Regions from separate parts of the Shewanella sp. 10N.7 genome, predicted to be linked through region 4. Evidence: predicted binding sites of a transcription regulator. Region 4 holds the regulator's gene; each other region holds the start of a gene.

Region 1 (5,308 bases), on a different contig from region 4:
TCTCATCGAACGCTTCTTGATACGCTAATTGACCCGGTTGCATATGGCAGTCTCTCTTTATTGGACAACCATTCTGGTAAACAGAACGTCATCTAATTCAATGGCAAAATTATTTTCATTTAGTACCGTTGCTAGTAATACCTGAGCTTCTTTTTGTAGTAATTGAAGGTGGTTATTAGCCTGAAGTTGTTCGTAATCTTTTTCAGAAAACATCACCATTAAGGCGTTTTTGATCAACGGATCTGCTTCGCGAATAGTCTGGTCTGCATTTTCTGAACGACTTTTTAACGCCATTTCTAGCAGCAAGTAATGCGAAGTGTCTTTTCCTGGCACAGAGAAAATGAATTTCTCTAATGGATAGAATTTTGCGACTTTAGGAGCTGGCTCAAAAGCGCCGAATGGCTCACCAATGATTTCTGGCGACTTCCAGCCGACATAGAACATTCCCGCTGACCATGTCAGGAAAACGAGACTTAATACACTGAGTTTTCCGACTTTTTTATTACCAATAGCCATTGCTTATTTTCCTTTTTAGGCGAGTAAATCAACCTGATCTTGTTGAGTTAATTCAGTGGCTTGGTGTTGCTCACTTGATTGAAATTCAATATTGTTATTGTGGATCTGTGGTGCTTGTTTGTGCTGCGCTTGTTGCTCTGGCTGAGATTGACCTAAGTCCACATCAATCTGGCCGCCATGATCCATGGCTAACTCCATACGCAAACGATCTAACCCCATAAGTAATGCATCTCTAACCGCTGGATTAGCAGCGTGCATTTGCACGTGCAACCTGTCGCCATCGAGTCTGATATTCAGCTCAACTTTGCCAAGTTCTGGGGGATCTAACCTGAGTTCAGCCGATTTAATCTGCTGATCTATTTGAAACCTGAGTTGATCTCTTAGCGGAGACATCATTTCATTGGCTTGTTGTAGCATTGGCGCAGATTGAGACACTGAAACAGGTCCCCACTGGCTGACACTTTGGCCTTTAGTATTGGCTTGAGTTAGTTGGTTAATAACTTGATTAATACTGTCTAATTCAGCGTTGGCAGCATCGGTGACATTGATAACAGCAGGCTGAAAATGAGCTTGACCAGAGACGGTCGTTGCAACTGACATAGGAGCTTCAGCTGTTGTCTGCAAACTGTTCTGAGCTAAGGCATTTGAAGGTAATCCATTTTGAGCTGGGAGTGATGATTGAGTCCCTTGCATTGATAGCACTGATGCTTGCGGATTAAATCTCGCATTCATATCAGTATTGTTTGCGCTCATATTGCCTGCTTGCTTATGTAAACTTGCTAGCAATGCCGAAAGTTCAGGGCTAAGAGGCTTAGCCTGCGCCGATGCAAGATTAGATAAATCAGCTGCAGTGCCAATTTCTGATTTAGGCGCAAGAGTGATTTGATCATTCAGAGTATTAAGCAGTTGAGGATGCTGCTTTAACTCAGCCATAAGATGTTCAGGAATAGATGATATTGCAGCTGGCTGAGATGAAATGGTCTTTACTAAGCCTGATTGAGAGGCTTGGTTTTCTGGCATCACAAATCCCATGACTCCATGTTCATTCATTTCTGAATCAAGTGGGCGCATTGGTTGTTGAGATGAGGAGCTCGCTGCCCCTGTTACTGAAATTAAATTTGGCATGTAACTAATCATAAATTTCACCACACAGACTGGTCAGCTTGTAAGCTGAAATGCCATCTTTAGTTGCTTGGAACTGTTTCATTTCTTTACTGAGAGATTCTTTCTCAGCATTCGCTTGCGCAATCACCTGTTGATGAACTTTAGCTAAGGATTGTCTTGCTAATAGCTGCGACTTTGTTTTGGGTTTACCTTGAACGGTGAGCGCCAGCATCATTAACTCGTTCACCTTTTCTACTTTTTTCCAATCTTTTAAATTGGCGTATTTCACCAGGGCAACTTCAAATTGTTGCCACTGACTAGTTGAGGTTGGCCCAGCCGGCTCTGACATCGGTAATAACCTTAATTACGGGGGTTAGCTCTGTGATGCTATTTTCAACACTAGCAGTCACTAATTGGCGACTACAGTAGTCGTATAAGCGATTTAGCGTGGTGGCGACTTCGCCACCATTTTCAAGATCAAGCATGGAATCTAGACCGTGAACAATGTTGAGACATTTATTGACGCTTTTACCTTTATCTTCAAAGCTTTGTCGTTCCATATAGCCACTGGTACGCTCAATTTCTTCCAACAATCCATCCAGTAACATACGTACCATTTCATGGGGATTTGCCGAGGCGACTCTGGCATCTAACGTGGTTTGCTTATAAGCATTAAAAGGATCATATTCGTTCAACATTGTTCATTTATTCCTAATTAAAATAGGCCACTAGCAGTGTTTAGCTTGTTAATGGTGTTTTCCATTGCGGTAAATTGGGCGAGTAAAATTTGGTAGCGTTGACTCATTTGGTTATCGTGGCGAGTCATGTTGTCTTCGATTTGCTCTACTTGAGAGTCGAGGTTTTTCTGTTTTAAATCGATGTAACCGTTGTTCTTGGTAAACGGATCAATAATCGAATTAATGTTATCGATGTAGCCACCATCGGCAGTAAACATTTCTTTGATAGAAGCTGAGTCACTGTTAATAGCTTGAGATAGTTTGTCATCATCAACAGATAACTTGCCATCACGGCCCATTTCAATACCAATATCTGATAGACGCATGCCATTAGGTGCTTCATTGAAGATGGCATTACGGACACTGTTTTGCAGCATACGCAGACTAGAATCACCTTTTAGAATCCCTATCTGGTCTTCACCAACAGATGAGTTCTCATCGTCATCATCTTCATCATCGTCATCATCAGTTTCTTTATCATCATTGATATCGTCTAAAACCGAACTGCCCATTGAACGAGTCAGTTGATTTAGTTGGGTCATTAATTCGTTGAAAGAATCGACGAAGTCATTAACGGCTTTTTCAGTGCCTTCAATATCGTTAGCAATAGTAATAGTGGCGCTTTCGCCTACAGCGTGGGCTTTTTTAAGCTCAATATTGACACCATCAATTACGTTATCTAGGTAGTTTGTACTGCTGGTGATATCGATACCGTTGAGGGTAAACTCTGCGTCTTGTGCCTTTATTCTTTCTTGAGTCCCCCAGTCAACACCATTCATTTCCATCGTAATGGTGCTATCAGCGCCAGTTTCTTCAGAGGTCAGCATTAACTCAACTTGACCACCAGTTCGCACTAATGAGGCTTGAACCCCCGGATTATCTGGATGGTTGTTAATGGCGTCACGTAGATCGGCAACGGTGCGAGTACCTGTCGAGTTAAGTTCAGCCATATCAATTTCAATGGTATTACCACCGACATCAATGCTGACTACACCTGTTGTTGGTAGAATTTCGTCTTCGCTTGCAAACGACTTGGTGATTTGGTGAGCTTGAGCAAGTTGCTTCACATATAAATCGTACACACCTGCTGGTGCGTCACTGTCTACTGTGATGGTGGCACTGTCATCGCTAATTTCTGAACTTTTGCCTTCAAAAGCATCATCACCCAAATTGTCCAAGTTACTGGTCATTTGATTTAGGGTACGTTCTAAAATTTTATAAGCATCAATTTGTGCTTTGCTGTTGTCTAAGTTGTTTTTAAATAAAACATCTTTACTCATTCGCTCTGCAGCAACTAATTGCTCGGCAAATGAGGCGGCACTCATACCTGAAATCATGGCAACTCCTATTGTCTAACGGACTTAAATGGCAATCTTTATGCCAATGGTTAAGTTATTGTTTAATAGCTATTTGTTGTTTTTTCGATTGTTATGTCGGTTAGACAACTTCCGTTTTGTGCAACACAATGGAAGCTGAGCTTCCGTTTGATTCACCGAGTGTCGAAAAAGAATTTATAACAATGAATAAAGGCGACAGGGATAACTGACGGCTAAAGTTTTATTAGCTTTTTTACTAATAAAATTAGCGTGTTGAGGGGATTTATTCTTATAGGTTTTAAAGGCATTACATAGGTTGAGCTAAAATAAAAAGGGCCATAGGGCCCTTTTTGTAGACTAAATACGTGTTATTAACGTAATAGACCCATTACTAGACCAGTGTTTTGGTTAGCGTTAGAAAGTACAGTAGTACCCGCTTGAACTAATAATTGGTTTTTAGTCATGTTAGCTGATTCAACTGCGAAATCTGCATCCATGATACGGCCAGCAGCAGCTTTAGTGTTTTCAGTCACGTTAGTTAGGTTAGACGCTGTGTGACCTAAACGGTTGATGTTAGCACCAAGCGTTGAACGCTCTGCACCAACTGAATTAATAAATGCATCAACGTTGTCAATTGCAGCGTTAGCACCTGTTGTTAAGTCATCAGCAAGACCAGTTAATGCAGATGCACCTAGGGTTACGTTTAATACTTCGTTAGAACCTGCACCGATTTGGAAATCGATATCGTCTAAAGCAGTGAATAGGTTGTTACCTGAGTACTCAGTATCACCGATAATACGGTCAACTTCAGCACTTAATTCTGCGAATTCGTCATTTAGAGCTGTTAAATCTTCAGCTGAGTTCACGCCGTTAGCTGCTTGAGTAGCGAGTTCTTTTTGACGCATAGCAATAGTCGTTAACTCTTCTAATGCACCATCAGCAGTTTGTAGCATAGAGGTTGCATCGTTAACGTTACGGCTAGCTTGCTCCATGCCAGTAACGTTCGCGTTTAAGCGAGTAGCAATTTGTAGACCAGCTGCATCGTCAGCAGAACTGTTGATGCGAAGACCTGTTGATAAACGCTCCATAGCGTTAGTCATTAGATCGTTGCTTTTTGTTACTGAGTTTTGAGCGATGTTCGAAGCAGTATTAGTATGAACAGATAACATAATGTCTTCCTATAGGATTAAAGTTATTGGTGTTACCACTAATTAAAACGACACTGGAAAACGAAACTGAATCCGCGGACTAAAATAATTAGCAAATTTTTATGAAATTCGATGTTTGAATCAGTTCTAGGTGATGGGATATAGAGGGTAAAGCCTACTTTGATAGGCTTTATATGCAGATGAAGGCGTTAATTGAAATTTGCCTAATAAAAGTGACTGAGACTTAAAATTAGTGCTATTGCTTAGTTTTTAATAAAGATGAAACATGATCGCGACTGACGTTAGCTTGCGCCATTAACGAGGTGACTTGGGATGAAAATGGATTTGGCTGCATTAACTCTTTTAATTTAGCCATATTTGTATCCAAGTTGCCATGAAGCTGTTGTTGATGATTAGCTCGCTTGAGCTGTTGTTGCACTTTCTGTTTACTGTTGCGAAGTTCAACAAGTTGCTGATTAACTTTTTG
Region 2 (5,308 bases), on a different contig from region 4:
GATGTTGTTGATCGACCTGACGCAGTTCTAATAAACTGAGGTTATCTTCGCTTTCCATTGGGATTAAAGTGATATCGATAATATGGTGCACGCCATCTAAGGTCATGAGCGAGGCAGTATTGATGGTTATGCCCTGATTGGCATTAACTGAATCAATCAGTAATTGAATCTCAACTCCCATAGATTGATATAGCTCTGGGAGGCGCTGTTCAACTAGTTTGTTTGCACCAACACCAAGCAGCTGTTCTGCTGCCGCATTGGCATAGTGAGGCCGTAATTCGCTATCAATAACGAAAACTGCGGTAACTAAATGATTCAGCAGATTATTTGTGTCCATCAATTGTCCTGCATAATGAAGTTGCACCATTATGTTGCACCGATTTGGTGCGTTGTGCAACTTATTCTACATCGACAATCAATTTATAAACGCCTGAACAAATAATTTTTATCTATATGAAAGTTATAGATTTTATTAAGTTCTAGGTGTTGGTCTAGGCTTATTTAGAATCGATGTCTGATGTAGAAATATCTTTCTAGCAGAACTAGATGCAAGGACTTTGCCGTTTTGGGTCAAAATCTTAACCACTAAATTATGTTCGCCGCGATTCACTTCGGTAACATTAAAAATAGCGCTAGATTGTGGTTGACCATACAGGATGTCGTCGATGTATAACGCGAGTAGGTAACCTTTTGGTAATTCTGGTGCTGCGCTGGCAACAACAGTGAAATTACCTTGGTTATTACGAATGGTTTCTTCTTGGGTTGGGTTAACGATACGGACACGGTAGGTGATAGGTTCAGCGCTCTTCTTCATCACTTCAGTTTCAGTCGGAATGCTGACTGAAATACTATTTTGAGTGTTTGCGTTTAAATCAACAGCTTCAGCATTCTCTCTAGGTTCATCACTATAATGGACTTTACCGTTTTCATCGACCCAACGATAAACGGTTGCATGGCTGCTAGAGATGATAATACTGCATAAAATAAGGCTAATAATTAGGGTTAAGCGCATTTGGGGTTCCTTCACCTTGGGCTTTAATCACCTTAATACTAGCCTCTTTTTAACAAAAAATCAGCAATTACTGATGAACTGAATTTGCTAATTACTTGTACTGACAGCGATATTCGCTCACTTCTGATGTACGGATTTTGAAATTCACGTTGGCATCCAATTCAAAAAGATTACCCGCAGCAACTGTTGTCCATTCAGTGGCTTGAGGTAATAACACCTCAAATTGACCTGAGGTAATGTTCATTACTTCTGCTTGAGTGGTGTCGAAATCATACTCTCCAGGCAATACGACGCCTAAGGTTTGATGACTGCCATCAGTGAAATGAATGGTGCGACTGATGACTTTGCCATCAAAATAAACATTCGCTTGGGTGGCGACATCGACCTGTGAAATAACGCTCATTGTGGTATTCCTTAATTAAATCATGCTAGTTTTATTTTATTTTGTGAATATAAATGCAAACAGTATGAATATAAAGTAATAAAAAGTTATAGGCTAGACTGAATTGTAAAACGAGAAGTGTTCGATTTAAATTTTTATAAATGAGTAATTTACAGGCAATAAAAAACCCGCCTAAGCGGGTTTTTTTAATCATTTAATATGATTAATAACGATTAAGAACCACGGTTGTGACGCTTACGTTCGTTTTCAGTTAAGTAACGCTTACGAACACGAATGTTCTCAGGTGTTACTTCTACTAATTCGTCATCATCGATGAACTCAAGCGCTTGCTCAAGTGTCATTTCGATATGTGGAGTCAGTACTTGTGCTTCATCTGTACCAGATGCACGCATGTTAGTAAGTTGCTTACCTTTCAAACAGTTAACTGTTAAGTCATTTGCACGAGCGTGTAAACCAACTACTTGACCTTCGTATACTTCAGCAGCGTGTCCAATAAATAGACGACCACGTTCTTGAAGGTTAAATAATGCGAATGTCAGTGCTTTACCAGTAGCGTTAGAAATCAATACGCCACGAGCACGTTGACCAATATCGCCGCCTTTCACTGGACCGTAATGGTCAAATGAATGGTAGATAAGACCAGTACCAGAAGTCGCAGTCATGAATTCAGTTTGGAAACCGATTAAGCCACGGCTAGGGATAACGAAGTCGATACGTACACGACCCTTACCATCTAACTGCATGTCACGCATGTCACCTTTACGGGTACCAAGCTTTTCGATAACACTACCTTGATGCTCTTCTTCAACATCTACAGTTAATGTTTCGAATGGTTCACACATCACGCCATCGATTTCTTTTTCGATAACTTCTGGACGAGATACTGCTAACTCGTAACCTTCACGACGCATGTTTTCAATTAGGATACCTAAGTGTAATTCACCACGGCCTGATACGCGGAAACGATCCGGAGATTCAGTTTCTTCAACACGTAGTGCAACGTTATGAACTAGCTCTTGCTCAAGACGCTCAAGGATATTACGTGAAGTGACGTACTTACCTTCTTTACCAGCGAATGGAGAAGTGTTGACTTGGAAAGTCATTGTTAGTGTTGGCTCATCTACAGACAACGGAGGTAGCGCTTCTAATGTAGAAGGCGCACAGATTGTGTCTGAGATTTGTAATTGGCCAAGACCAGTAATTGCAATGATGTCACCAGCGTTAGCTTCAGCAACTTCGTGACGGTCAAGACCCATGTAACCTAATACTTGGCCCATTTTACCGTTACGAGTTTTGCCATCAGCGCCAACAACAGTCACTTGTTGGTTGGTCTTGATGCTACCACGCTTAATACGACCAATACCGATAACACCCACGTATGAGTTGTAATCGATTTGAGAGATTTGCATTTGGAAGTCACCTTCCGAATCAGCATCAGGAGAAGATACTTTCTCTACAATTGTTTGGAAAAGTGGTGTCATGTCTTCGCTTGTTTCATCAGGATCTAATGAAGCGAAACCATTTAATGCAGAAGCATATACGATTGGGAAATCTAACTGTTCGTCAGTTGCACCTAAGTTGTCGAATAAGTCGAATACTTGGTCAATAACCCAATCAGGACGAGCACCAGGACGGTCAATCTTGTTAATAACAACGATTGGCTTAAGGCCCTGTGCGAATGCTTTTTTAGTTACGAAGCGAGTTTGTGGCATTGGGCCATCAACTGCATCAACTAATAATAAAACAGAATCTACCATAGATAGAACACGTTCTACTTCACCACCGAAATCGGCGTGACCAGGAGTGTCTACGATGTTAATACGGTAGTCGTTCCATTTGATGGCTGTATTCTTAGCCAGAATGGTGATACCACGTTCTTTTTCAAGATCGTTAGAATCCATTACACGTTCTGTGGCTTCACCTCGACTTTCAAGGGTGCCAGACTGAGCCAAAAGCTTATCTACCAAGGTTGTTTTGCCATGGTCGACGTGAGCAATAATGGCGATATTACGTAAATTCTCTAACACGGATAAAACCTCTATACCATCAAATAAAAATAGGAGTTTATAGGACTAATAAGTATAGCCACCATAAAAAAGCGTGCCATTCTACTCCAGCAAGGCTTGAGTAGATAGGATTATTTTTGAACACTTGCTTATTTATAAAAATTTAAGCTTTAAAGATAGAAGATAAAATTCAAAAAGGATCATATTGCCTCAATAAAGTGACGCTTTAATGAACTAGATCAATGATGGCGTTAAAACCAATGCACCGAAATGGACTTTTGCACCATTAGTGCGCATAGTGGTGCACCGAAGTTGTGCGTTATTAGTGCCTTACGCGAGAGGGATATTTTTATTGTATTTTAAATCAATGCTTTATCTTTCTGGCATGAAAGTCGCTTATAACAAATCAAATTCGAAAGCAGACGTGATGTCTGACGAATAACAAGATTACATTAAGGGACAACCCTTTACCCTACCGGAGGCTTAAGAATGTCAGTTGAATCAATCCTAAAACAAATTGAAGAACTAGAAGTTAAGTTCGTAGATTTACGTTTTACAGACACTAAAGGTAAAGAGCAGCACGTCTCTATTCCTTCTCATCAAGTGAACGATGACTTTTTTGAAGATGGCAAAATGTTTGATGGTTCATCTATCAACGGTTGGAAAGGCATCAACGAATCTGACATGGTGTTAATGCCAGACCCTTCTTCTTTCTTATTAGATCCTTTCACTGAAGAAGTTACTGGTCTTATTCGTTGTGACATTTTAGAGCCAGCGACAATGACGGGTTACGAACGTGATCCACGTTCAATTGCTAAGAAAGCTGAAGAGTACCTAAAGTCTACTGGTATTGCTGACACAGTATTAATTGGTCCAGAGCCAGAGTTCTTCTTATTCGACGACGTTAAGTTTGGTACTGACATGTCAGGTACTTTCGTTAAAGTTGACGCGAAAGAAGCAGCATGGAACTCAGGTACTAGCTACGAAGACGGCAACACAGGTCACCGTCCATTCGTTAAAGGTGGTTACTTCCCAGTTGCACCAGTAGATTCATCACAAGACATTCGTAGTGCAATGTGTCTAATTCTTGAAGAATTAGGTCAAGTGGTTGAAGCGCATCACCACGAAGTTGCTACAGCTGGTCAAAACGAAATTGCTACACGTTTCAACACGCTTTCAAACAAAGCGGATGAAATCCAAATCATGAAGTATGTGGTTCATAACACGGCTCATGCATACGGTAAAACAGCGACATTCATGCCTAAGCCAATTGTTGGTGATAACGGTAGTGGTATGCACGTTCACCAATCTTTAGCTAAAGACGGTGTTAACTTATTCTCTGGCGACAAGTACGCTGGTTTAAGTGAACTAGCTCTTTACTACATCGGTGGTATCATCAAGCATGCTCGTGCATTGAACGCATTCACTAACCCAAGCACTAACTCTTACAAGCGTCTTGTTCCTCATTTCGAAGCGCCTGTAATGTTAGCTTATTCAGCGCGTAACCGTAGTGCTTCAATCCGTATCCCAGTGGTACCAAGCCCGAAAGCACGTCGTATCGAAACACGTTTCCCAGATCCAACCGCTAACCCATACTTAGCATTCGCAGCGCTGCTTATGGCTGGTCTTGACGGTATCCAAAACAAGATTCACCCTGGTGAAGCAATGGATAAAGATTTATACGACCTACCTGCTGAAGAAGCAGCTGAGATCCCACAAGTTGCAACTTCTCTAGAGAATGCACTTGAGAACTTAGCAGCTGACCACGAATTCTTAACTAAAGGTGATGTATTCAGTAAAGACTTTATTGAATCTTACATAACTCTTAAAAATGAAGAATGTGAGCAAGTATCTCGTACTACTCACCCAATGGAATTCCAACTTTAC
Region 3 (5,308 bases), on a different contig from region 4:
CAACAAAAAACAGCTTAATTCAATTAAGCTGTTTGTAGTGTGTTTGCATACTTGGCTATGGGTTAAATGTTAGCCCTAAAGCTTTGGTGCAACCGTTTTATTAAGCCAGTCTTTTAACATGGTGGATTCATACTGAAACGGCTTTTGATTGCGTTTTGAATGAGTGCCATACATAAAGTTCATATCAATAAGTTTCTCGTCACCTGCCATAATCACTTTATCACCTTCAGTGATGCTGTAAGTAAAAGTCATTCTTGGCGGATATAAATCCTTCACGATACGAAGCTCATTGGCAGTTGTTGCGCCAAATGTAGGACGTAAATCCCCCGCTAAATCCACATCTGAAACTTGCATTTCAAGCTTTTGATTTGGTTTAAGCACTTTCTCAGCTTCTTTGTTCAAATTTTCGGTAATCGTATCAAAAAAGCGTTGTTGAAAACGGGATTTGACTTCAGTAGCCGTTTTTAAGTCGCGATATTTCTTAGGCTCTTGCCATTCGACTTTTACAACCCCTTCTTCTGTCATTGGGTTCGCAATCACTTCTTCATCTGCAATAGCAACATTACACATTAATGCGCCTGCAATAAGTAGATGTTTAACTTTCATTTGTCGTCTCCTGGCTATATCTATCTAAAACCTAATCTATGCCGCTAGTATAAAAACTTAACCTGTATATCAGCTTAACGTAAAGCAGTTAACTTTGCTGTAGGAAATATGCCTATATAGACACTAGACAATTAATTAAACGCTCAAAAATACATCGAATACTGTTCAGTTTCCATTCAGCAAGGCTTCGCTAATATACATTCCAAGCAAACGCACAGTACCAATACAAGGTAGCTGTTAAACAAAACTCTGTTAGCGTCACTGCAATTATCGCTCAAGGAATTAGCGCCAATACAAACCTACGTGTATGACTGGAGTAATAATATGAACAACATCTCAACTCAAACGACTTTCTCAACGACTGGTATGACTAAAAAACTATCTTTAGCCGCAACTTTCTTTATTGCTTTAGTCGTTTCATCTTCTAGTTTCGCTTATCAATTTGATGTTGATGCTCAAGGAGAGCAAGCGATTAAAGAACATCGTCAATTAATGGTTCAACATATGGCTTCTGTAGAGCAAGAGTACTCTGCCGAGCTAAATCAAGACTTCGACAAGCAAATGAAGACCGCTGAAAGTAAATTTTTAGACCAAAAATGCGAACAACGTGGTTTAGATTTCGATACACGCTCAGAAGTATGTGATGGATAATTAGCCATCTACCGTATACAACTAAAAATGCAGTCACTGATTAAGCAGTGACTGCATTTTTTCTTCAAGAATTTGAAAAGAGTCCAGCTTTATAATACAGGTAAGTTTAAAACGGAAAACGAGCACTCAACTTAGGATAATTCTTTCTTAAGTCTTTCTTCTTGGTGCTGAACTTTTTACCTTGTGGTGTATGTTGACCTGAAGGAATAAAGGGTAACTCATCACCCGTTCTATCTTCATACAGTTGACCAGCAATTAAATCATAATCTTCAATAAACGGGTAAGCCGAATCGTCTTTTGTGGGCCACAACTCAATATCACCTAGGCAGTCAGGGTCAGCAATCACCTTGTTATACCACTGCTCACCTAATGACAAAATAAAGCCTCTAAATTCAGCAAAGGCATAATCTGAATCACATCCAGTGATGATGTAAGCAGCGCCCCAAATATCCCAGTTATAACTGCGTCGCATTTGTTGACCGAATATTTTATCGAATGCAGCTAATGATCCATCATCTAGTGGCGTCAGTTTATCTTTTAATGCGTCATGGCATTGCTGCTCAGATTGCTGCGGCTCAGTTCGGGTTACCAGTGACCAAAAGTCAGCTTCTGTCATTTCACTTTTCCTAAATTCTTTTGCAAACAACTCACAAAATTGATTCTACTCGCGGTATTCTACACCACATAAAATCTAAAACCTTACAGCCTATATCTAATCGCTATGAATAAACTCAGTCCTATCAGCACCAAACCACCACGCAGACTCATTATTATGATGACATTTTATGTTTTGTTATCCATTCTTGCATTATTGCGTTCATACTCCATCCAAGGGATAGACTTGTTTACTATTGGCGTGATCCCGGTACTTTTCGGCCTTATAAAGCGAACCCATTGGGCTAGCATGGTATTTAAAATTTATTTAGGTATTCAAACATTAGCCGCGTTAGCACTGACCACGACCGTCATCATTGCCTATCAAATCACCCCTGAAGATGTAAAAGTAGAGTTTCAAGGTACTGAGCTTCCCATTCCAGCAATCGCCTTAACCGTACTGCTCATTCTCAGCTTTCAATATTGGGTCGCATTTAGTCAAAAAACCAAAGAGTACTTGCAGCGAACTTGTTAACCATTCAGGTGTTATAAGTATATTCAAAGCTAACCTTAGGTTAAAATGCACAGCATAAGACTCAATTACAAAAAAAAGAAGAAGTAGCATGAGCCATTTATCACCCAGTGAACTGTCGATTTTACTGTTGGAGCCTTCAGAGGTTCAACGAAAAATCATCATTGCTAAATTACACCAAGAAGGTGTTGATAGCATTCAAACAGCATCTAATCTTACTGAAGCTAAAGACATCATTGCCCGCCATACACCTGATTTAATTGTTAGTGCATTACATTTTGAAGATGGTGAGGCCACAGAACTCTTAAGTTTTATTAAACAAAAATCAGCCTATCAAGATATTCAATTCATGCTGGTTTCTAGCGAATGTCGTCGTGAGCAATTAGAAATATTCAGACAATCTGGTGTCGTGGCAATTTTACCTAAACCCTTTGATGCAGACCATTTGGCTACAGCGCTAAATTCAACCATCGACCTCATTAGTAATGATGAATTAGATTTGAGTCATTTCGATGTCCAAGATATCCGAACTTTAGTTGTCGATGATAGCCGAATGGCACGTAACGTCATTAAACGCACTATAGGTAATTTAGGGATAAGAATTATCAGTGAAGCCGAAGATGGCGCTAAAGCCATTGAGCTTATGCAACATCAAATGTTTGATTTGGTCATCACTGATTACAATATGCCTAGTGTTGATGGATTAGCATTAACTCAATACATTCGTAATCAAAGCCAGCAATCACATATTCCGATTTTAATGGTCTCCTCTGAAGCAAACGACACTCATTTAAGTAACGTTTCCAGTGCCGGTGTTAACGCCTTATGTGACAAACCTTTCGAACCTAAACTCGTCAAACAACTGCTTTACCAACTATTAGAAGAATAGCCTGCTCAAAAAGTAAATGACTTTTGGCTCTTCGTCACTAGTCATTTTCACTGATGAAATAGCCCAATTGGCTATTTTACGCCTTAAATGTCGCCAAAATGCCTTATCGCTACACATTAATCAGATAAAAGGCTTTTAAACCCCCATGGCTTATGGCATGTTAATCTAGTTTTAAATAAACACATCTATGGAAAGCAGAGAATACAACATGAACAAAAGTGAATTAATTGCAAAAATTGCAGAAAATGCTGAGCTGACTAAAGCTGAAGCTGGTCGCGCACTAAAGTCTTTTGAAGAAGCTGTTACTGAAGCCATGAAAAGTGGTGACAAGATTTCTATCGTAGGTTTTGGTTCTTTTGAAACCTCAGTTCGTGCAGCACGTACTGGCCGTAACCCACAAACCGGCAAAGAAATCCAAATTGCTGAAGCGACTGTACCAAAATTCAAAGCTGGTAAAACACTGAAAGATAGCGTTAATTAAATTAACAGCTTGAATTATAAAACCTCCCTATGGGAGGTTTTTTTATGCCTTTTTTCTACAGAACTAGGTTTAAAGTGCAGGAATAGCGCACAAATCTTGCACACTAAAAGTGCAACCCTGCTTCACATCTATGCAACATTTTTGCCACAAGTAGGTGCAGAAACAGCTAAATATCTGAAAATGTAGCAATTTCAAACATGGCACACCATTAGCAATACCTCATACAGATAAAATCAACATTGAACATTGCTGCCCGATTACTAAGCAACAAGTTCAGTGATAAGAAAAACTTGAGGGAATGAAAATGAAAACATCGATATATAAAGCTATTGCGCTATCAACAGGTTTATTACTCAGTGGTTCTGCTTTAGCAGAAGTAACAGGTAACATCGGAGCGACATCAAATTACCTTTGGCGCGGTGTAAGCCAAACTGATAACGGCGCAGCTGTGCAAGGTGGCATTGATTACGCTGCTGATTCTGGCTTTTATGTCGGCGGTTGGGCTTCAAATGTCGATTTTGGTGATGGCACAAGTTACGAGCTAGATATCTATGCGGGTTACGGTGGTAACATTACTGAAGACTTAAGCTATGACATCAACTACCTGTACTACGCTTACCCAGATTCACCAGGAAGTGTTGATTTTGGTGAAGTGACAGTAGGTCTAGCATGGAAATGGTTAGATGTTTCATACTCTCACACTGTCAATGGTGGTGACGATATTGCTGCTGAGCCATTAGACTCTGCGGACATGATGTATGCACAAGCTAACTTAACGTTCCCATTGACTGAAAAATTGTCTCTGGGCGTTCATTACGGCTACTCTGATGGTGATGTCATCATGAGCTGGTTCGATACTGATAGCTACTCTGAATATAATGTGTCACTGAGCGCTGATACAGATTACGGTACAGTGTCATTCACTGCATCTGATACTGACTTAGATGAAGATGACGCTAAAATTGTTTTAGGTTACTCATATAGCTTCGGTTTATAAGGCTTAAACATTACTTTCTCAATTGAGGAAGTATGATTACAGCATGTTAAGCACTAAAAGCGCCACTCATTCAGAGTGGCGTTTTTAATGGCAATAAAAAAATTTTCGATTCTACAATTAAGCAAAAATTTAAATACCTGCTACATTCAAAATATATGACTGATGAGGTGTTAGCGCAGACATTCTTCCGTCCTATTTTCAGTTCCATTCAACATTGACGTTACCGGCACAAACTAACCTGTGAACAATCAGGGCAGGTTTACCTTTACATTTAGCACTGGTGTTACGACTCACGCTAAACCGTTAGTCAAGAATGATATAGAGGGTAGAACGATGGCCAATATTACAGAAACCATTCCCAATGACACAGAAATTGAAGCAATGGTCACGCCTAGAAATAAGCGTTCAGCTGAGATTATTGAACGGAAAAGACAAGTGAAACGTCGTTTAGATGATTATTTAGAACAAGCAGAATTACGTAAAAACCTAGATGATGAATTATTCTAGCCTGAGTAAACTATTGCAGCGCTAACTCTTTTCAGGCTTCAGCTCCAACCT
Region 4 (5,308 bases):
ATTTTTGTTGGACTTTAAACAGTATAGTGAACAAAACAAACTTGAAGGGAATTAACTGGAGAAAGGGTGGGAATAATTATAAATAGAGAGTTTGTATACCGTTGGGGTTGACTGAGGCAATTGAGATTACAACGGGTTTGATATCAACACTGGTGATTAATGTCGAGATTAGCTTTCTTCATCAAACTTGTCATTGATCAATTTACATACCGCATCTAAAGCGAGTTGAGCATCAGCGCCTTGTGCTTTGACGGTGATGACTTTACCTATGCCACTTTCTAGCATTAATAAGCCTAATACACTGGCAGCGCTAGCCTGCTTTTCACCTTGAATGAGGGTTATGCTTGCTTCAAACTCAGTGGCTAGTATGGCCAGTTTAGTTGCAGCTCTTGCATGGAGTCCAAGTTTGTTACTGATGGTGATATCTTTCGAGATACTCAATTCAGTTGTCACAGTTTGAGTTCTCTATGGCGGGCACTGACTTGATGCTTAGTATTAGAAAATCGTTTTGTTAGTTGATCGGCAATATAAACTGAGCGGTGCTGACCACCTGTACAACCAATCGCGATCGTTAGGTAGCTACGGTTGTTACGCTCAAGGTGCGGCATCCAAGTTTCGAACAAGTTTTCAATTTGCCAAATGAATTTATTCACCAAAGGCTGTCTACCTAAGAATTCCTGCACGGGTAAATCGAGACCTGTTAGAGGTCGTAACTCAGTTTCCCAATGAGGATTTGGTAAAAAGCGTACATCAAACATAAAGTCAGCTTCAGTAGGCATACCATGTTTGAAACCAAAAGATTCAAAGTGGATCACTAATTCTTTATCAATGCTGCCCATTAAGATTTGTCTGACTTGATCGCTTAAGTCATAAATCGTTAGCTGCGAAGTATCAATGTAGTGATCGACCATTTTAGCGATAGGCTCGAGTAAACGGCCTTCTAATTGAATCGCTTCTTGCAGTGAAATTTGGTTTTTTGACAGAGGATGTAAACGGCGGGTTTCACTGTAGCGCTTTAACAGCACTTTATCATTAGAATTTAAAAATAAACTAATGATGGTCGTATCGTTAGAGTCAGACAACAAGGCTATTTGCTCTTCTAGCACTTTGCCTTGCTCTTCAATATTACGAACGTCGACGCTAATCGCGACAAGGTCGTTATTGCCTTTGAGCTGTTCAAGTAAACTACCAATAAGTGGTAAAGGTAGGTTATCAACACAGTAATAACCTAAATCTTCTAATACCCTTAGTGCTACTGATTTACCTGAGCCTGATCGTCCTGATACGATGACAAGTTTCATGCAGTTATAACCTGATAAAGTTCTGTAGCGTCATGACTCTTTCGAAGTCGCTTAAGGATTAATTTATCGCTCAGTTTTTCAGCCATACTCGACAGCGTACTTAAATGCTGTTGGCATTGATCAGAAGGAACTAACAGCGCAAATAATATATCCACGGGTTTCTTGTCGATAGCATCAAACTCAATGCCTTCTTCACACTTGATCAAAATTGCTATCGGTTCTTCGATATCAGTTAATCGACCATGAGGAATCGCAATGCCATTTCCTATACCTGTACTACCCATTTTTTCACGTGCTATTAAACTTTCAAAAATAGCCTGTGAAGATAGGGTTGGGTACTGGGCAGCCATTAAATCGCTGATAAGTTCCAGTACTTTTTTCTTACTGCCCGGCGTGGCGCAGGTAGTGCACGCCGGCTGCAGAATGGTGCGAAGTTCCATCGTTAGTGTTTAATTAACTTCTCTTTGTGTTTAATTACCTGACGATCTAATTTGTCGATCAGGGCGTCAATTGCAACATACATATCAGCGTTCTGTGATACCGCAAAAACTTCACCTCCTTTGAGGTGTAATTTTGCCTCTGCAATTTGTTGCAGCTTTTGAACATTGAGCACAACGTGAACATTATTGATCTGTTCGAAGTGTCGTTCAAGCTTTGAAAACTTAGTTTGTACATACTCACGTAAAGATTGAGTAATTTCCACATGGTGCCCAGTCAGGTTAATTTGCATAGATCATCCTCCAATAACAAAGGCTTATAGGCTTTTGCGTTGGTTTGAGGGAGGGATGAGCATTGCTTCACGATATTTGGCGATCGTACGCCGAGCAACATTGATCCCTTGTTCTGCCAATAGCGTCGCCATTTTACTATCGCTAAGTGGCTTTTGCTGGTTTTCTGCGGCAACAAGCTTTTTAATAAATGCGCGAATTGCAGTAGAAGAACACTCTCCGCCATCATCAGTACTCACATGGCTTGAAAAGAAATATTTTAGTTCAAAAAGTCCCCTAGGGGTGTGCATATACTTTTGTGTCGTGACACGCGAAATCGTCGACTCATGCATTTCAACGGCTTCAGCAATGTCATTAAGTACCATTGGCTTCATTGCTTCTTCGCCAAACTCAAAGAAGCCTTGCTGAAATTGCACAATACAATTAGCCACTTTTAATAGTGTCTCATTACGGCTTTCAATACTCTTGATAAACCATTTTGCTTCTTGCAAATGACCACGGATAAATTGGCTGTCTGATTGGTTTGCTGAGCCTTTTGCCATTGCTGCATATTGCTGATTCACACCAATTTTTGGCATGTTATCTGGATTTAACTCAACGACCCAACGGCCACTCTTTTTAAACACTGTCACATCTGGAATGACATATTCATCTTTAATAGGAGTGATCTGTAACCCTGGACGTGGGTTAAGCGTTTGAATAAATTGAATCGCTTCGCGTAAATCATCTTCTTTAAGCTTGGTTTTACGCATTAATAATCTAAAGTCGCGGCCTGCAATTAAGTCTAGGTGTTCTGCAATCAGTAGCTTAACGTTATCGATACAAGGTATTTCATTAGGGTATTGGCCCAGCTGAATCATCAGGCATTCGCTTAAATCTCTTGCTGCAACGCCTACTGGATCAAAATGCTGAACTCGTTTGAGTACAGCTTCAACTTCATCGAGTTCAATATCTTCTAGGCCTAAAGCTTGCAATATGTCTTCAGTTGTTTGGGTTAAGTAACCACGTTCATCAACGGCATCGATAATCGCTGTGGCAATTACCAGATCGTTTTCAGAAAAAGGGGTGAGATTTTTTTGCCACTCTAAATGCTCATATAAGCCTTCTGTGGTTTCACCCTGAAAAGGCATATCGTCATCACGAGCCACTGCGCCAGAACCTGAACTTGGGGATGCTGTGTAAACTTCATCCCATGTGGTATCCATTGGTAATTCGTCAGGCATGGATTCTTTGGTCAACGATTCAGTGGTGTCTACGGTTGAGGTGTCTTTTTCAACAGTCACTTGGCTGTTATCACTAAAATCAGTATCGGTTTGCTGGGCGTTTTCTTTTACTGGTTCTTTTGCTTTAGCAAACTCATCTTCGAGCTCAAGGAGTGGATTTGAGTCAAGTGCTTGTTGAATTTCTTGCTGTAGCTCCAATGAGGAAAGTTGCAATAAGCGAATGGCTTGTTGCAACTGTGGGGTCATAGTCAGGTGTTGACCCATTTTAAGTTGGAGTGAGGCTTTCATTTACCGCTTATCCCTAATTGAGTTTCATCGTCGCGACTAACAATTGTGTGGGTCTAGCACCTTTTTAAACTGCTTCTAGGCTTAAGCTGAAGCTTGGCTTAAGTTCAGTCTAGAACATTGCACTAAAAAGTGGGACTGATACTGGTCGCGACATGCCATATTGTGCACTAAAGAATGCTAACTATAGCTTGAATTGCTCACCTAAGTATACTGACCTGACTTGCTGATTGTCTAAGATTTCAGCAGGCGTGCCTTCTGCAATTAAATCACCGTGGCTAACAATATACGCGCGCTCACATACATCAAGCGTTTCACGAACATTATGGTCGGTAATGAGTACTCCAAGTCCACGATTTTTTAATTGTTGAATAATTTTCTTGATATCTATCACAGAGATAGGATCGACACCGGCAAAAGGCTCATCTAGCAGAATGAACTTAGGATTTGCCGCTAATGCGCGTGCGATTTCAACACGTCGACGTTCACCACCCGATAATGCCATACCTTGGCTATCGCGAATGTGAGTAATATTAAACTCTTCTAATAAGTGCTCTAACTCTTCGATGCGCTGCTCAGTCGTTAAACTCTTGCGGGTTTGCAACACCGCCATAATATTATCGTGTACGGTTAACTTGCGAAAAATACTGGCTTCTTGTGGTAAATAGCCAATACCTTTGCGTGCACGCAGGTGCATTGGATCTGCCGTGAGGTCGTCAGAATCAATTAATATGCGGCCTTTATCACTTTTAACTAAGCCAACGACCATATAAAAGGTGGTGGTTTTACCTGCACCATTTGGCCCTAATAGCCCAACAATTTGCCCAGTTTTAACGGTAAGACTGACATTTTTGACCACTTGGCGACTTTTGTAGCTTTTAGCCAAGTTTTCAGCTGTTAAGGTAATTTGGGTCATTATTGAGTTTGCTCTAGCGCTGGTGTTTCAGGTAATGCATCTGAAGCTGATTGTTCATCACTTGATGCAGGCTTAGCTATTGAAGGTGTTTCAGCTTCAGTTGCTGCTGCCGAATCCAAACCATTTTCAGTGTTTTCGATAGCGGCATCAGATTGATTTTCAATTAACTTCTCAGCTGTTTCTTCAGGTGCTTGCTCTGTGACTTCTTCTGTTGAAACAGGCTCAGATGAGGCGCTATCTGGTTGCTCTGAAGTGTCTTTCGATTCATTTAAATCAGGGTAGTTTTCAGGCTGGAAAATTGTGATGACTCGGTCTTTTCCGTCGCCAGTACTTTCAGCAATCAATTGCTGTTTTTCAATATTATAACTGATGAGGTTACCGGTAACTTGGCTACCTGCTTGATCAAGTTTAGCGTTACCTTTTAAGGTTAAAATACTGCTGGCTAGCTCATATCTGATTTCATTGGCACTGGCTGTACCAATACGACCATCATCTAACTCTTGCGAGAATGTAGCCGGATTACCAGTGGCAACCATGGTTTTTTGACCACCAGACTCTTCACTAAATGCGCGTAATTCATCTGCATTAATGTTAATCGTGCCTTGGGTGACGTTAACAGGGCCAAAGAAAATAACTTGGTTATTTTTAATGTCTGCTTTTTGGCTCACAGCAGCGACTTTTAGCTCTTGTTGTAGATCGCCTTCTTTAGCGTTAACGCCAGTCATTCCAATTAGGCTTATTCCAACTAGGCTCAACTTTACAAAATGTTGTAGTGAGACAGTAAGGTTATTACTTTGCTTCATACGTTCCTTCTACTTGACTTAAAAGCTCTAATTCTTCGGCATTTAAATCAGC

What was found. Region 4 encodes sigma-54, which starts transcription at its own class of promoters, with help from an activator protein. Its sites were predicted from a motif close to GTTGGCACGNNNNTNGNNT; they were not measured.
Region 1: a site for sigma-54 is predicted at 3,724-3,742, ahead of fliD (flagellar filament capping protein FliD). Genes of this name have one in related genera too.
Region 2: a site for sigma-54 is predicted at 3,801-3,819, ahead of glnA (glutamate--ammonia ligase). Genes of this name have one in related genera too.
Region 3: a site for sigma-54 is predicted at 3,950-3,968, ahead of LMH66_RS16265 (TorF family putative porin). Genes of this name have one in related genera too.

What each region holds. Positions count from the first base shown of each region.
Region 1 is NZ_JAJGZS010000031.1:12,369-17,676, reverse strand. It holds gene LMH66_RS17285 (RNA polymerase sigma factor FliA) at 1-43, opposite strand, end outside; gene LMH66_RS17280 (flagellar basal body-associated FliL family protein) at 58-516, opposite strand; gene LMH66_RS17275 (flagellar hook-length control protein FliK) at 532-1,641, opposite strand; gene LMH66_RS17270 (hypothetical protein) at 1,646-1,969, opposite strand; gene fliS (flagellar export chaperone FliS) at 1,938-2,318, opposite strand; gene fliD (flagellar filament capping protein FliD) at 2,336-3,694, opposite strand; gene LMH66_RS17255 (flagellin) at 4,045-4,842, opposite strand; gene LMH66_RS17250 (hypothetical protein) at 5,078-5,308, opposite strand, start outside.
Region 2 is NZ_JAJGZS010000031.1:32,559-37,866, reverse strand. It holds gene glnL (nitrogen regulation protein NR(II)) at 1-337, opposite strand, end outside; gene LMH66_RS17370 (DUF4124 domain-containing protein) at 473-1,012, opposite strand; gene LMH66_RS17365 (pyrimidine/purine nucleoside phosphorylase) at 1,104-1,415, opposite strand; gene typA (translational GTPase TypA) at 1,628-3,442, opposite strand; gene glnA (glutamate--ammonia ligase) at 3,911-5,308, shown strand, end outside.
Region 3 is NZ_JAJGZS010000027.1:45,582-50,889, reverse strand. It holds gene LMH66_RS16300 (GGDEF domain-containing protein) at 1-18, shown strand, start outside; gene LMH66_RS16295 (DUF3016 domain-containing protein) at 76-606, opposite strand; gene LMH66_RS16290 (hypothetical protein) at 931-1,257, shown strand; gene LMH66_RS16285 (DUF4240 domain-containing protein) at 1,364-1,873, opposite strand; gene LMH66_RS16280 (hypothetical protein) at 2,030-2,386, shown strand; gene LMH66_RS16275 (response regulator) at 2,475-3,272, shown strand; gene LMH66_RS16270 (HU family DNA-binding protein) at 3,481-3,753, shown strand; gene LMH66_RS16265 (TorF family putative porin) at 4,058-4,750, shown strand; gene LMH66_RS16260 (hypothetical protein) at 5,084-5,257, shown strand.
Region 4 is NZ_JAJGZS010000025.1:24,846-30,153, forward strand. It holds gene LMH66_RS15475 (HPr family phosphocarrier protein) at 169-441, opposite strand; gene rapZ (RNase adapter RapZ) at 450-1,301, opposite strand; gene ptsN (PTS IIA-like nitrogen regulatory protein PtsN) at 1,298-1,741, opposite strand; gene hpf (ribosome hibernation promoting factor) at 1,744-2,031, opposite strand; gene LMH66_RS15495 (RNA polymerase factor sigma-54) at 2,056-3,540, opposite strand; gene lptB (LPS export ABC transporter ATP-binding protein) at 3,722-4,453, opposite strand; partial or broken gene lptA (lipopolysaccharide transport periplasmic protein LptA) at 4,726-5,178, opposite strand; gene lptC (LPS export ABC transporter periplasmic protein LptC) at 5,243-5,308, opposite strand, start outside.